One region of the Lysobacter arenosi genome, then DNA from elsewhere that is predicted to be linked to it. Evidence: riboswitches for the same ligand, from Rfam matches in the RefSeq annotation. Region 1 holds a riboswitch; each other region holds the start of a gene.

What was found. Region 1 has a riboswitch for cobalamin ahead of btuB (TonB-dependent vitamin B12 receptor). Riboswitches for the same ligand answer to the same signal wherever they lie in the genome.
Region 2: another riboswitch for cobalamin. It lies ahead of HIV01_RS17360 (ribonucleoside-diphosphate reductase subunit alpha); the one in region 1 lies ahead of btuB (TonB-dependent vitamin B12 receptor).
Region 3: another riboswitch for cobalamin. It lies ahead of metE (5-methyltetrahydropteroyltriglutamate--homocysteine S-methyltransferase); the one in region 1 lies ahead of btuB (TonB-dependent vitamin B12 receptor).

Annotation. Positions count from the first base shown of each region.
Region 1 is NZ_CP071517.1:3,589,036-3,594,060, forward strand. It holds gene btuB (TonB-dependent vitamin B12 receptor) at 293-2,182, opposite strand; cobalamin riboswitch at 2,347-2,566, opposite strand; gene HIV01_RS16475 (TfoX/Sxy family protein) at 2,600-2,989, opposite strand; gene HIV01_RS16480 (GAF domain-containing protein) at 2,986-3,471, opposite strand; gene bioD (dethiobiotin synthase) at 3,535-4,224, shown strand; gene HIV01_RS16490 (efflux RND transporter periplasmic adaptor subunit) at 4,399-5,025, shown strand, end outside.
Region 2 is NZ_CP071517.1:3,789,722-3,794,746, reverse strand. It holds gene HIV01_RS17370 (HAD hydrolase-like protein) at 1-506, opposite strand, end outside; gene HIV01_RS17365 (phosphoglycerate kinase) at 520-1,692, opposite strand; cobalamin riboswitch at 1,870-2,106, shown strand; gene HIV01_RS17360 (ribonucleoside-diphosphate reductase subunit alpha) at 2,437-4,797, shown strand; gene HIV01_RS17355 (ribonucleotide-diphosphate reductase subunit beta) at 4,901-5,025, shown strand, end outside.
Region 3 is NZ_CP071517.1:3,784,688-3,789,712, reverse strand. It holds gene HIV01_RS17355 (ribonucleotide-diphosphate reductase subunit beta) at 1-895, shown strand, start outside; gene HIV01_RS17350 (acyl-CoA thioesterase) at 882-1,289, shown strand; cobalamin riboswitch at 1,364-1,542, shown strand; gene metE (5-methyltetrahydropteroyltriglutamate--homocysteine S-methyltransferase) at 1,727-4,003, shown strand; gene HIV01_RS17340 (glycosyltransferase family 39 protein) at 4,132-5,025, shown strand, end outside.

The sequences.
Region 1 (5,025 bases):
GGGACCCAGATCACCGAGCAGACGTGCGAATGAGCGAGGGCACGGACACCGTCCAGGGCCGGCACAGCGCGAGTCCGACCGTCGCAGCTGCATCACGCGGGCACTGCGCTCTCGCCACCAGTTGAAGTCAATAGAACAGTAGAAGCTTCCGGAAGGAGGGGGTGGGGTGTATTTCGCGAACAGTAAACGGAGCGAAGCGGAGGTTCGCGGAATACACCCCACCTCCTCCCCCACTGACCACACAAAAAAAGGCCCGGCATTGCCGGGCCTCTTCTCGGATCAAACCAACGCCTCAGTTCACCGGCGCATAACGCAGCGTGAGGAACCACTCCCGACCGGGCTGGTTGTAGAACGCAACAGTCTCGTAATCGCGGTCGAACACGTTCGCCACGCGGGCCTGCAACGTCAGGTCCTGGGTGATGGCGTACTCGGCGCGCAGGTCGAGCGTGCCGTAGCCGCCGAGGCGGCGGCTGTTGGTGACGTCGTCAAAGCGCGAACCTTCGCCGACTGCAGTCAGGCCGACGCGGAACGCACCGAAGGCGCGGTCGACGTCGAGGCGGGCGCTGTTCTTCGCACGGCGAGCCAGTTCATTGCCCTCGTAGAAACCGCGACGGTTCTCGGTGTCGAGGTAGCTGATCGCACCGGCGATGGTCCAGTCGGCGATCGTGGCGTCGGCCGACAGCTCGGCACCCTGCATGCGCGCCTTCTCGACGTTGTTGGGCAGGTTGATCGAAGCATCGAAAGCGATCAGGTCGTCGACGTCGGTGCTGAAGGTGTCGAGGTGGACGTTGAAGCCGTCGCCCAGGTAGGCCAGGCCCAGCTCCCAGGTCTCTGAGTCTTCCGGGCGCAGGTTGGGATTGCCAAAGAAGGGGAAGTACAGCTCGTTGAAGGTCGGTGCCTTGAACGCGCTGCCGTAGCCGGCGGTGACGCGCCAGTTGTCGGCGAACACCAGGCCCCAGGCGGCGCCGCCGGTGGTGTGGCCGCCGAACTGCTCGTTGTCGTCGCGGCGCACGCTGGCCTCGAGCGACTGCGCGCCGAACTTCGCCTGGTACTGCACGAACGCGGCCTTGTTGTCGCGCTCATCCTCGTCGTACGGCGTGGTGCTCTCGACGCTGTCGTTGAGCCAGTCCAGGCCGACGCTGACCAGCTGGTCGGCGGCGATGCCGAAGTCACCCTGCAGCGTCGCGCTGTCGCGGTTGGTGCTGAAGAAGTCGAGGTAGGTATCGCCGAGGAAGTTGTCGGACGAGTCGACGTTGCGGCCGGCGGTCAGGTGCACGTCGACGCGGTCGGACGGGTGCCAGCGCAGCTTGCCGCCGATCACCTGCTGCACGGTTTCGGCACGGTCGGTGAAGTCACCGTCGAACTCGTTGTCGCCTTCGTTGCGCAGCGCGTGGCCTTCCAGGCTCCACTGCTCGGTCAGGTTGATGCCGCCGCGCAGCGACAGCGCATCCTTCTCGTAGCCATCGCGATCGGGCTGCGAGTCCAGGGCGATGAAGCAACCGGCGCCGTCGAAGGTGGCCGGGTCGAAGAAGCCGTTGCAGGCGTTGATGCCGCTGGTGCGGGTGTGCTGGTAGTCGGCACCGAACCAGCCACGGTCATTGCTGCCGCCGAAACCGACGCCGTAACCGAGCGTGTCGTTGCTACCGCCGTCGAAGCGCACGCGCGGGGCGAAGGCCTGCTTGTCGCGGCGGGTGAATACCTGGATCACGCCGCCGATGGCGTCGGCGCCGTACAGGCTCGAACGCGGGCCGCGGACGATCTCGACACGGTCGATCATTTCGATCGGCAGGTCCTGGAACGCGGTCAGGCCCGAGGTCGCCGAGCCGACGCGGATGCCGTCGACCAGCACCAGCACGTGGTCGGATTCGGCGCCGCGCAGGAACAGCGTGGTCAGCTTGCCGTTGCCGCCCTGGTTGGACATCGAGATGCCGGCGCGGCCGCGCAGCAGGTCCGGCAGCGAGCGTGCCTGGCTGCGGCGGATCTGTTCGGCGTCGATGACTTCCACCGGTGCCAGCGCATCGTTGACGCTGATCGCGGTGCGGTTGGCGGTGACGATGACCTGGTCAAGCTCGGTCGGGTCGGTGGCGCCAGCGCTGTCCTGCGCGTGGGCAAGCGCGGGTGCGGCGAGCAGGCACGCGACGGCCAGGCGCACGGACAGGGACAACGGGGTACGCAATTGCATCGATGATTCTCCAACGCACGGCTCGGGCCGTGACGGGCAACTGGGAAAGTCGCGAAAGGAGAGTGCACGAGGCTGCGGTGTGGGCGCACGGCGCCAACGTCGCCGCCGCGATGCCCTCCGCATCGCAACCAGTGGTGGGCACCGCCGTACAGTCATGTACGGGCGCGTGACCCTGCTTCCAGGCCGGTCTCCGGACTCGCGAGTGGAGGGCTGTGCTCTCCGGCGCCGCGCCTTCCCGTGACTTGCACAGTGGCGGATGCAGCGCTTGTACTCGCTTACCGTTGCGGGGGCAGTGCCGGAATGATCCCTGCTGGGACGTCACCGGCTTCCCGTTTCAACCCGCCGGCAGGACGCCGCCGGGTCACCTCGAAGCGGGGCGCAGTCTACGCGATTAGCGGGGCGCTGCCCAAATGGGGTTCAGTCCCGGTCTGCCGGCTCATCCAGCAGCGACGGCATCGCCATCGTTTCCTCGGCGACCTGGGTGGTCGTCACCGGGCCGGCCGGCGGGCGGTAGCGCGGCGGCGGCAGCAGGGCGATCGCCGCTTCGGTGGCGGCGATGAGTTCGGCGCGGCGCTCGTCGGGGATCTCCTGCCAGTGGCAGTCCTGCAGCGCGCCTTCGATGGCGTACAGCAGGTTCAGCGTCGGCTTGAAGCCGGCGCGCTTGACGCGCATGAACGCCTCGACGGTCCCGACCGCGGTCAGGTCCTCGCGCGAGCGCAGTCCCACCTGGCGCAACCAGGCCGCCGACTTGGGACCGATGTTGCGCAGCTTGTCGCCGCCTTTTTCCCCGCCTTTACCGATATTCATGCCAGCGACTCCACGAAGGCCTGGGCAATCGCTTCCAAGCCGCGCTGGTCGTCGGCGTCGAAGCGGTCGAAGTGCGGGCTGTCCAGATCGAACACGCCGATCAGCTGGCCATCCCCCCCCACAAGTGGCACGACCAGTTCGGAGTTAGACGCAGAATCGCACGCAATGTGGCCAGGGAAGGCGTGGACATCGGCGATCCGCTGGGTCTGGCGGGTGGTCGCGGCCGCCCCGCAGACGCCCTTGTCGAGCGGAATCCGGATGCAGGCCGGCAACCCCTGGAACGGTCCGACCACCAGTTCGGTGCCGTCGAACAGGTAGAAACCGACCCAGTTCAGGCCGGGCAGGGAGTGGTACACCAGGGCCGAGAGATTGGCTGCGTTGGCCACACGGTCGCGTTCGCCGTGCACCAGCGCCCGCGCCTGCTCGAGCAACTGTGCGTACTGTTCGGGCTTGGGCCCGCTTAGACTTTCGCTGGTGAACATACTTGCCTCTTTCCCGCAGTCTACCAGCGTGCGGTCCACGGGCTTGCGACGGACGGTCCGGGCATGAACGGGCCCGAGGCCCGAGCCGGCTGGTTCGTCACCGGCACCGATACCGGCATCGGAAAATCACTGGCCAGTGCGACGCTGCTGTACGCGCTGCGCGCGCGCGGCCTGCGTGCGGTCGGCATGAAGCCGCTCGCCAGCGGCTGCGAGGTCACCGCCGACGGCCTGCGCAACGAAGATGCGCTGCTGCTGCAGGCGGCCAGCGAGCCACGCCCGGCCTATGACGACGTCAACCCCTATGCGCTGCTGCAGCCGCTGGCACCGGAACTTGCCGCGGCCGATGCCGGTGTCACTGTGCAGCTGCAGCCGATCCTGGATGCGCATGCACGCTTGTCGGCGATGGCCGATGCCGTCGTGGTGGAAGGCGTCGGTGGCTGGGCCGCACCGCTGTCGACCGATCTCGACCAGGCCGACCTGGTACGCGCTCTGGACCTGCCGGTGGTGATGGTGGTCGGCCTGCGCCTGGGTTGCATCAACCACGCACGATTGACCGCGCGCGCGATCGCCGCCGATGGATTACGCCTCGCCGGCTGGATCGCCAACGACATCGATCCGCAGATGGCGCGCGCCGACGACAACTTCACACTGCTACGTCACCGCTTGCCGATACCTTGCTGGGGACGCCTGCCGTTCCGCGATCGGCCCGATCCCGCCGCACTGGCGCACCTGCTTGCGCCGACCAGCGTCTGAAACGGTTTGCCAAAGCGGGCTCTGCGGACTTGCTTGTGCCTGATCCGGCGTGATCACCCCGCGCGTGACTTCTGGGGGGTGGGCGGAAAACTCAGAATGCTAGACTGGGCGGTATAGGAATTAAACCAATCTGAGCATCATCGCTCGTACATGACGGAATCGGAGTCCTCCCCCATGGTCAAGAACCCGCGCTCGGTGGCAATGGCCGCCGCGTTGGCCCTCGCACTCACCGCCTGTGGCGGCAAGGATCAGGCACAGGGGGGCGGCATGCCTCCTCCGGAAGTCGGCGTGGTCAAACTGCAACCGGGCAACGTGCCGCTGCAGAAGGACCTTGTCGGCCGTCTGGCGGCATTCCGCAGCGCCGACGTGCGCGCCCGCGTGCCGGGCGTGCTCAAGCAGCGCCTGTACGACGAAGGCACCGACGTGAAGGCCGGGCAGGTGCTGTTCCAGATCGATCCGGACCAGCTGAAGGCGTCGACGGGCCAGTCCCAGGCCGCACTCGCGGCAGCGGAAGCGACGTATGCCAACGCCAAGTCGGCTGCCGACCGCGCCCGTCGCCTGGCGCCGCAGAAGTTCGTCTCGCAGTCCGATCTCGACAATGCCCTTGCCGCCGAACGCAGCGCCGCCGCCGCGGTGAAGCAGGCGCAGGCCGCGTTGGCCGATGCCCGCATCAACCTGGGCTACGCCACCGTGCGCGCGCCGATCAGCGGTCGCGCCGGCAAGCAGCAGGTCACCGAGGGCGCACTGGTCGGCCAGGACACGGCGACGCTGCTCACCACCGTCGACCAGATCGATCCGCTG
Region 2 (5,025 bases), 200 kb from region 1:
TCGATGTCCATGCGCCGGTCGCCGATCATCCAGCACTCGCCGGCGGCAACGTCGAAGCGCCGCAACGCTTCGGCGATCAACTGGTCCTTGTGGCTGATGCGACCGTCCAGGGTCGCGCCGACGATGTCGTCGAAGCGATGCCCGAACGGCAGGTGCGCGGCGATCTTGCGTGCGTGCGGCTCGTTCTTGGCGGTGACCACCGCCAGCCGATGCCCGGCCGCATGCAGCGCCTCGATCGTCTCGCCGATGCCGGCATAGACCTCGTGCTCGGCCCAGCCGTCGCTCTCGAAGCGGTCGCGGTAGTGCAGCACCGCCTGCTCGACGTCCTGCGGATCGTCGAGCAGCGGACCAAAGCTGGTGCGCAGCGCCGGACCTATCCAGCGCCGCAGTTCCGACTGCGGCGGCACCGGCAGGCCCATCTTCACCAGTGCATGCTCGACGCAGCGGGTGATGCCGACGGCCGAGTCGATCAGCGTGCCGTCCATGTCGAAGAACACCGTGGCCATCGCGGTTACGGACTCAGCCGCGCGCCTTGAGCGCGGTCACGGCCGGCAGTTCCTTGCCTTCGAGAAACTCGAGGAAGGCGCCGCCGCCGGTGGAGATGTAGGACACGTCCTGCTCGATGCCGTACTTGTCGACCGCGGCCAGGGTGTCGCCGCCGCCGGCGATCGAAAACGCCTTGCTGGACGCAATCGCACGCGCCAGGGTTTGCGTACCCTTGCCGAACGCATCGAACTCGAACACGCCGACCGGGCCGTTCCAGACCACGGTGCCGGCGGCCTTGATCAGCTCGGCATAACGCGCCGCGGTGTCCGGGCCGATGTCGAGGATCATGTCGTCGGCGCCGACGGCATCGACGGCCTTGACCGTGGCCGGCGCATCGGCGGCGAAGGCCGGCGCGACCACGACATCGGTCGGCACCGGGATGTCGGCGCCGCGGGCCTTGGCGTCGGCCATGATCTTCTTCGCGGTGTCGATCAGGTCGTTCTCGACCAGCGACTTGCCGACGCCGTGGCCCATCGCGGCGATGAAGGTGTTGGCGATGCCGCCGCCGACGATCAGCTGGTCGACCTTGCTGACCAGCGACGACAGCAGTTCAAGCTTGGTCGAGACCTTCGAGCCGGCGACGATCGCCAGCAGCGGACGCGCCGGGTTGTCGAGCGCCTTGGCCAGCGCATCGAGTTCGGCCATCAGCAGCGGACCGCCGGCGGCGACCTTGGCGAAGCGGATCGCGCCGTGCGTGGACGCCTGCGCGCGGTGGGCGGTGCCAAAGGCGTCCATGACGTAGACGTCGCACAGCGCCGCGTACTTCTTCGACAGCGCTTCGTCGTCCTTGCCTTCGCCGACATTCATGCGGCAGTTCTCGAGCAGCACCAACTGACCCGGTGCGACATCGACGCCGTCAACCCAGTCCTTGACCAGCGGCACGTCGATGCCGAGCAGCTCCGACAGGCGCCTGGCGACCGGCGCCAGCGAATCGGCCTCGCTCCACACGCCTTCCTTCGGCCGCCCCAGGTGCGAGGTGACCATCACCGCCGCGCCTTTCTCCAGCGCCAGCTTCATCGTCGGCACGGCGGCGGTGATGCGCTGTTCGGAGGTGATGCGACCGTCGTCGATCGGCACGTTGAGGTCTTCGCGGATCAGCACGCGCTTGCCGGCGAGGTCGAGGTCGGACATGCGGAGGATGGACATGGGCATTGGCCTTTGAAGCCCCCCTTTCGTGGGGAGGGTTGGGAGGGGATGGGTTGCAGTCGCGACAACGCGACGAGGACCGGCATTGTCCCTTCGATGCTCCCGCACGGCAAATCCGCGCCAGCACTCGCTCACAACTTATCCACAACATTTAGCGTTGACGGATCATCCAACCCCCACTATGTTGTGGCCGTCGGTGCCGACCTCGCGGTCGGCTTAAAAGGGAAGTCCGGTGCGGCCACGCTCACAGCGAGCGGCCAACTCCGGCGCTGCCCCGCAGCGGTAGTGGAAACGAACGCCGTCATGGCACTGGGCATGGGCCTGGGAAGCGACGGTCATTAGGTGAGGCACCAGCGGCATGCGCCCGGTCCTCGCGTCCAGAGCCCGAAGACCTGCCGACAGCCGCGCGTTGCACACCGCGCGGTGACCGGCCAGCGAGTCTTCGGAGGGAAGACGGTCGGTGTCGCAGGGTGGCGCCCGTTTTCTCTCGAGGAACGCGCCCGCCACCACAGGTCCGTCTCGGCCTGCGCGACGCCGCAACCGCACGCTTCGGAACCCGCGCCACGTTGCCCTTCGAGGGAAGGACAACGAGCCGTGCGCCCACGCACCGGAGCTACCGCCATGACCACCACCACCAACGCGCCTGCCGTGAGCAAGCCTGCCGCCGCCACGTCCGCGCAGGCCGGCTCGGAACAGACCGCCCCCGCCGGCTTCACCCTGACCCCGCCGGCCGCCAACCTCACAATGACGGTGACCAAGCGCAACGGCCGCCGCGACCCGGTCGACCTCAACAAGATCGTGCGCGCGGTGACGCGCAACTGCGAAGGCCTGTTCTCCGTAGATCCGATGCGCGTTGCCACGCGCACCATCTCCGGCCTGTATGACGGCGCGACCACGCGCGAGCTCGACGAACTGTCGATCCGCACCGCCGCCCTGCTCACTGCCGAAGAACCCGAATACGGCCGCCTCGCCGCGCGCCTGCTCGCCGGCGTGATCGAGAAGGAAGTCGCCGGCATCGAGATCCACGCGTTCTCGCAGTCGGTGCAGCGCGGCTTCGACCTAGGCCTGATCAACGAGCGCCTGCTGACCTTCGTCCAGGCCAACGCGCGCAAGCTCAACGACGCGATCGACCCGAGCCTCAACCAGCGCTTCGACTACTTCGGCCTGCGCACGCTCTACGACCGCTACCTGCTGCGCCACCCGACCGCGCGCACGGTGATCGAGACGCCGCAGCAGTTCTTCCTGCGCATCGCCTGCGCACTGAGCGAGGATGTCAGCGACGCGCTGGCGCTGTACCGGCGCATGGCGCAGCTGGATTACATCCCCAGCTCGCCGACGCTGTTCAATTCCGGCACCACGCACGAGCAGCTGTCGAGCTGCTTCCTGCTCGACTCGCCGGAAGACTCGCTGGAAAGCATCTACAAGCGCTACATGGACGTGGCCAAGCTGAGCAAGTTCAGCGGTGGCATCGGCCTGAGCTACACCCGCATCCGTTCGCGCGGCTCGCTGATCCGCTCGACCAACGGCCTGAGCAACGGCATCGTGCCGTGGCTGAAGACACTCGACGCCTCGGTCGCCGCGGTCAATCAGGGCGGCAAGCGCAAGGGCGCGGCCTGCGTGTACCTGGAGCCGTGGCACGCCGACGTTGAGGAGTTCCTGGAACTGCGCGACAACACCGGTGACGAGGCGCGGCGCACGCACAACCTCAACCTGGCCAACTGGATTCCCGACGAGTTCATGCGCCGGGTCGAGGCCGACGGCGACTGGTCGCTGTTCGACCCGGCCAGGGTGCCGCAGCTGACCGACCTGTGGGGCGAGGCCTTCGACCGCGCCTACCACGCCGCCGAAGTGGCCGGCCTTGCGGCGCGCACCGTCAAGGCACGCGAGCTGTACAGCCGCATGGTGCGCACGCTGGCGCAGACCGGCAACGGCTGGATGAACTTCAAGGACAAGTCCAACCGCGCCTGCAACCAGACCCTGCGCGAAGGCAACGTGGTGCACCTGTCGAACCTGTGCACGGAGATCCTGGAAGTCACCTCACAGGACGAGACCGCGGTGTGCAACCTGGGCTCGATCAACCTCTCCCACCACGTCGAGCTGTTCGCCGAGGGTCCGGTGCACGGTGAGGACGGTCGCTTCGACTTCGAGAAGCTCGCCGAGACCGTGCGCCTGGCCGTGCGCCAGCTCGACCGCGTGATCGACCTGAACTTCTACCCGATCGAGACCGCCCGCCGCGCCAACCTCAAGTGGCGCCCGGTCGGCCTGGGCGTGATGGGCCTGCAGGACGTGTTCTTCAAACTGCGCATGCCGTTCGACTCCGACCAGGCGCGCGCACTGTCGAAGCAGATCGCCGAGGCGGTGTACTTCCATGCACTGTCGGCTTCCAACGAGCTGGCGATGGAACGCGGCCGCCATCCGTCCTTCGCCGACACGCGCGCCTCGCAGGGCGAGCTGCAGTTCGAAGCCTGGGGCGTGACGCCGTCCGACGCCCACGGCTGGGACAGCCTGCGTGCCCGCATCGCCGAGCACGGCCTGCGCAACTCGCTGCTGATCGCGATCGCGCCGACGGCGACCATCGCCTCCATCGCCGGCTGCTACGAGTGCATCGAGCCGCAGGTGTCGAACCTGTTCAAGCGCGAGACGCTGTCGGGCGACTTCCTCGTGGTCAACCGCTACCTCGCCGAAGAACTCAAGACGCTGGGCCTGTGGACGCCGGAACTGCGCGACCGCATCAAGATGGCCGAAGGCTCGATCCAGGGCATCACGCAGATTCCCGAGTCGCTGCGCGCGGTCTATCGCACCGCGTGGGAACTGCCGATGCGCTCGCTGATCGACATGGCCGCCGACCGCGGCGCCTTCATCGACCAGAGCCAGTCGCTGAACCTGTTCATCGAGAGCCCGAACATCGGCCAGCTGTCGTCGATGTACATGTACGCGTGGAAGAAGGGGCTGAAGACCACTTACTACCTGCGCTCGCGTCCGGCGACGAAGATCGCCAAGGCCACCGTCAGCGGCGTCGCCGAAGCGGCCAAGCCGGAGTACAGCGCGGTGGAAGCCGTGGCGTGCTCGCTCGAGAACCCGGAAAGCTGCGAGGCCTGCCAGTAGTTGCGCCAGGGAGAGGGGACGCGCCCTCCCCCCAGGAAGAACAACAGCGTCCCCCTCTCCCGGCGCCATGCGCCACCCTCTCCCGCCAGCGGAGAGGGATTCCATGCAAAGGATTTCCATGACCACCGACATGCGCCTGCTCGACCCCGGCTTCGACCTCACCCTGCGGCCGATGCGCTATCCGCAGTTCTACGAGATGTACCGCGACGCGATCCGCAACACCTGGAC
Region 3 (5,025 bases), 200 kb from region 1:
GGTCGACTTCTCGCTCGACGTCAACGACCTCAAGCACAAGCTGGGGCCGGCCGAGCGGCATCTGATCGAGCGACTGGTGGCCTTCTTCGCCACCGGCGACAGCATCGTCGCCAACAACCTGGTGCTGAACCTGTACCAGCACATCAACGCGCCCGAGGCGCGCATGTACCTGTCGCGGCAGCTGTACGAGGAAGCGCTGCACGTGCAGTTCTACCTGACCCTGCTCGACACCTACCTGCCCGACCCGGTCGCACGCGCGAAAGCGTTCGATGCGGTGCAGAACATTCCTTCGATCCGCGCCAAGGCCGAGTTCTGCTTCAAGTGGATCGATTCGATCCAGGACATCCGCCGCATCGAAACGACCGAACAGCGCCGCCAGTTCCTGCTCAACCTGATCTGCTTCGCCTGCTGCATCGAGGGCCTGTTCTTCTTCGCCGCCTTCGCCTACGTCTACTACCTGCGTTCGCGCGGCCTGCTGCACGGCCTGGCGTCGGGCACCAACTGGGTGTTCCGCGACGAGAGCTGCCACATGGCCTTCGCCTTCGAAGTGATCCGCACCGCGCGCAGCGAGCAGCCGGAACTGTTCGACGACGAACTGCAGCGCCAGGTCGTGCAGATGCTGGAGGAAGCGGTGGAGTGCGAAATGCAGTTCGCCCAGGACGTGCTGTCGGGCGGCGTTGCCGGCCTCTCGCCGAAGGACATGCGCCAGTACCTGCAGTACTGCGCCGACCAGCGCCTGGCGCAGCTGGGCATGCCGCGCCATTTCGGCGCGACCAACCCGTTCGCGTTCATGGACCTGCAGGACGTGCAGGAAGTCACCAACTTCTTCGAGCGTCGCGTCTCGGCCTACCAGGTCGGCGTGCAGGGCGAGGTCGCCTTCGATGCCGCGTTCTGAAGCGGCGTCGCCTCCCACCGAAGCGCGCATGACGGAGATAGTCTTCCCCGACCACACCAACCACCTCGGCACGCTATTCGGCGGCCAGGCACTGGCATGGATGGACAAGGCCGCCTTCGTCGCCGCCTCGCGCTATGCGCGCAGCACCGTGGTCACCGCGCGCTCGGAACAGATCGACTTCCACGTCGCCGTGCCCAAGGGCGCGCTGGTGGAACTGGTCGCGCGCGTGGTCGCCACCGGCCGCAGCTCGCTGCAGGTGGAAGTCGACATGCACCGCGAGGACCTGATGACCGGCGACACGCAGCTGGCCACGCGCGGCCGCTTCACCATGGTCGCGCTCGACATGCACGGCCAGCCGACGCCGGTTCCCGCGCTGGCGCCATCGGGCGATTGACGCCCCCTGCCCGCGGGGCTAACGTAGCGCCGTCGTGGTGATCATCGCTTCATAAAGATGGAGCGATGTGACAAGTACCGCCGGGTGACCGGCGGCGCCAGAGGGAATCCGGTACGGACACCCGTCCAATTCCGGAGCTGCCCCGCAGCGGTATATGGGAACGACCGCCATCCATGCACTGGGCGTTGTCCGGGAAGCGGTGGCCAGTAGATGGGGACCTCGTGTCCCCGCGCCCACGAGCCCGAAGACCTGCCCCGACCGGAGGGTCCGCCCTCCGTCCGACCCCCGACCGCACGGCTCACGCCGCGCGGCCGGTTCGCCCGCGGGGGCGAAGGTCGAAGGCAGGTCTCCTTCCGGCGCCGTTCGCGGCGTCGGTGCGTGGCCGTGCCCTCCTTCGTTGCCCTGCGTCATGCATAACGCATCGCAGGTACATCACCATGATCCAGGTAACCCATCTCGGCTTCCCGCGCATCGGCGCGCGACGCGAGCTCAAGCAGGCCCTCGAATCGTTCTGGAAAGGCCAGACGACATCGACCGACCTTCACGCAACCGCACGCGAACTGCGTGCCCGGCACTGGCAGCTGGCACGCAATGCCGGCGTCGATGTCGTTCCGTGCAACGACTTCTCCCTGTACGACCACGTGCTCGACACAGCGGTCCTGTTCGACGCCATCCCGCCCTCGCACCGCGACGTGTTCGAGCCAGATCCGCTGGCGGGCTACTTCGCCCTTGCCCGTGGCCTGCAGGACGACCAGCACGACCTGCACGCGCTGGAGATGACCAAGTGGTTCGACAGCAACTACCACTACCTCGTGCCGAAGTTCCAGGTCGACCAGACGTTCCGGCTTCGCGGCGACAAGCCGCTGGCCGAACTGCGTGAAGCCCGTGCGCTCGGGCTGGAGGCGCGCCCCGTGCTGCTCGGGCCAGTGTCGTTCCTCAAGCTCGGCAAACGGGAAGACGGCGGCTGCCCGCTCGAACTGCTCGATGCGCTGCTGCCGGCGTATGTGCACCTGCTTGAGCAGTGGAAGGCCGAGGGTGCGTCGTGGGTGCAGATCGACGAACCGTGCCTGGTACTCGACCTGGGCGACGCCGACCGCGACGCCTACCGCCGCGCATTCGCCGCACTGGCTGCCGCAGACATCCCGCAGATCCTGCTTGCGACCTACTTCGGCGATCTCGGCGACAACCTGGAACTGGTGGCCGCGCTGCCGGTGGACGCGTTGCACATCGACTTGGCTCGAGCGCCGCAGCAGCTCTCGCGAGTGCTTGAAGCGTGGCCGGCCGAGCAATCGCTGAGTCTTGGCGTTGTCGATGGACGCAATGTCTGGCGCACCGACCTCGATGCGGCACTGGCGCTTGTGCACACCGCCGGGTCGCGCGTGCGTTGGCTGGCACCGTCGTGTTCCCTGCTGCACGTGCCGATCGACCTGGAACTCGAGCGCAAGCTGCCACAGCCCCTGCGTGGCGGCATGGCGTTCGCCCGCCAGAAGCTGGAGGAGTTGCGACTGCTCGCCGATGCCCACGCCGGCGATGCCGCCGCCGCGGCAGCAGTTGCCAGCGCACAGGCAGCGCGCACTGCACATCGCAATGCGCCGGAACTGGGCAACGCCACGGTACGCGCGCGATTGGCCGGCCTGCTGCCAGCAATGAGCCAGCGCACCACGCCCTACCCGCAGCGCGCGCGACTGCAGCACGAGCGCCTCGCGTTGCCGCCACTGCCCACCACCACGATCGGTTCATTCCCGCAGCTGTCGCTGGTGCGCAAGGCACGCGCCGACCACAAGGCCGGCAAGCTCGATGACGCCGGCTACCGCATGTTCCTCGAGCGCGAGATCGACAACTGCCTGCGCGAGCAGGAGGCGATCGGCCTGGATGTGCTGGTGCATGGCGAGTTCGAACGCAACGACATGGTCGAGTACTTCGGCGAGCAGCTCGACGGTTTCGCCTTCACCTCGCACGGCTGGGTGCAAAGCTACGGCTCGCGCTGCGTAAAACCGCCGGTGCTTTACGGCGACGTAAGCCGGCCGCGCGCGATGACCGTGGAGTGGACCCGCTACGCACAGTCGCGCACGCAGTATCCGGTGAAGGGCATGCTGACCGGACCGGTCACCATCCTGCAGTGGTCGTTCGTGCGCGACGACCAGCCGCGCGCAGACACCTGCCGGCAGATCGCCCTGGCCTTGCGCGACGAAGTGCTCGAGCTGGAAGCGGCCGGCATCGCCATCATCCAGATCGACGAACCGGCGCTGCGCGAAGGCCTGCCGTTGCGGCGCGAGGACTGGCCGCGGTACCTGGCATGGGCAGTGGAAGCATTCGGCCTCGCCGCCGGCGCGGTGGCGGACACCACCCAGATCCATACCCACATGTGCTACGCCGAGTTCAACGACATCATCGACGCGGTCGCCGCGCTCGATGCCGACGTGATCTCGATCGAGACCTCGCGCTCACGGATGGAGCTGCTCGATGCCTTCGCAAGGTTCCGCTATCCCAACGGCATCGGGCCGGGCGTGTATGACATCCACGCCCCGCGCGTGCCGTCGCCCACGGAGATCGGCGAACTGCTGGGCAAGGCGTTGCAGGTGATTCCGGCGGCGCAACTGTGGGTCAACCCGGACTGCGGCCTGAAGACGCGCGGCTGGCCGGAGGTGCGCAAGGCGCTGAGCGCGATGGTCCAGGCCACGCGCGAACTGCGCCTGGGGCTGGCGGCCTCCTGACGAAGATGGAGCCGCCTGCCCTGCCCCAACGGCGGGCGGCCTCCATTGCGCCCCTCCTCCATTGCATCCGGGCCGCACGCAGGCCTAAATAGCCGACATCCTGAACGGGAATCGCCGCTGCCATGCCAATGCGCCTGCCCCGCAGCCATGTCGTCTGGCTCGCCCTGATCGCGATCGCGCTGTTCGTCCTGCGACTTTTCAGCAACCAGCACTACGGCTTCCACCGCGACGAACTGGCGCTGCTCGACGACGCGCGCAGCCTGGCCTGGGGCTACGTCGCCTACCCGCCGCTGACGCCTGCGCTTGCACGGACCTCGCTGGAACTGTTCGGTGATTCGCTCAGTGGCTTCCGTGTATTCGCGGCGCTGGCGCAGAGCATCGCCGCCGTCCTCGCCGGCCTGATCGCGCGCGAGATGGGCGGCACGCGCGCCACGCAGATAGTCGCCGCGCTGTTCACCGCGCTGGCACCGTTCTCGATGGTGGCCGGCGGGCTGATGCAGTACGTCAGCATCGACTACCTGTGGTGGGTGTTGCTGGCCTGGCTGGTTCTGCGACTGGTCAACAGCGGCGACGCGCGCTGGTGGCTGGCGATCGGCGCGGTCATCGGCCTGGGCATGCTGACCAAGTACACGATGGTGTTCTGCGTCGCCGGCATAGTCATCGCCACCTTGGCGACGCCGCTGCGCTCGCACCTGCGCAGCCGCTGGCTGTGGCTGGGCGTCGCCATTTCGCTGCTCCTGTTCCTGCCCAATGCGCTATGGCAATGGCGGCACGACTTCATCTCGCTGGATTTCCTGCAGTTCATCCATGCGCGTGACGTGCGCATTGGCCGCACGCGCGACTTCCTGGTCGAGCAGTTGTACGGCAACGCCGGCCTGATGGCGTTGCCGGTCTGGTTTGCCGGCCTGGTGTGGCTGACGCTGTCCAAGGCAGGCCGGCGCTACGCGGTGGTCGCATGGATGTACCTGGTACCGCTGCTGCTGTTCGTGCTCGCCCAGGGCCGCTCCTACTACCTGGCGGGC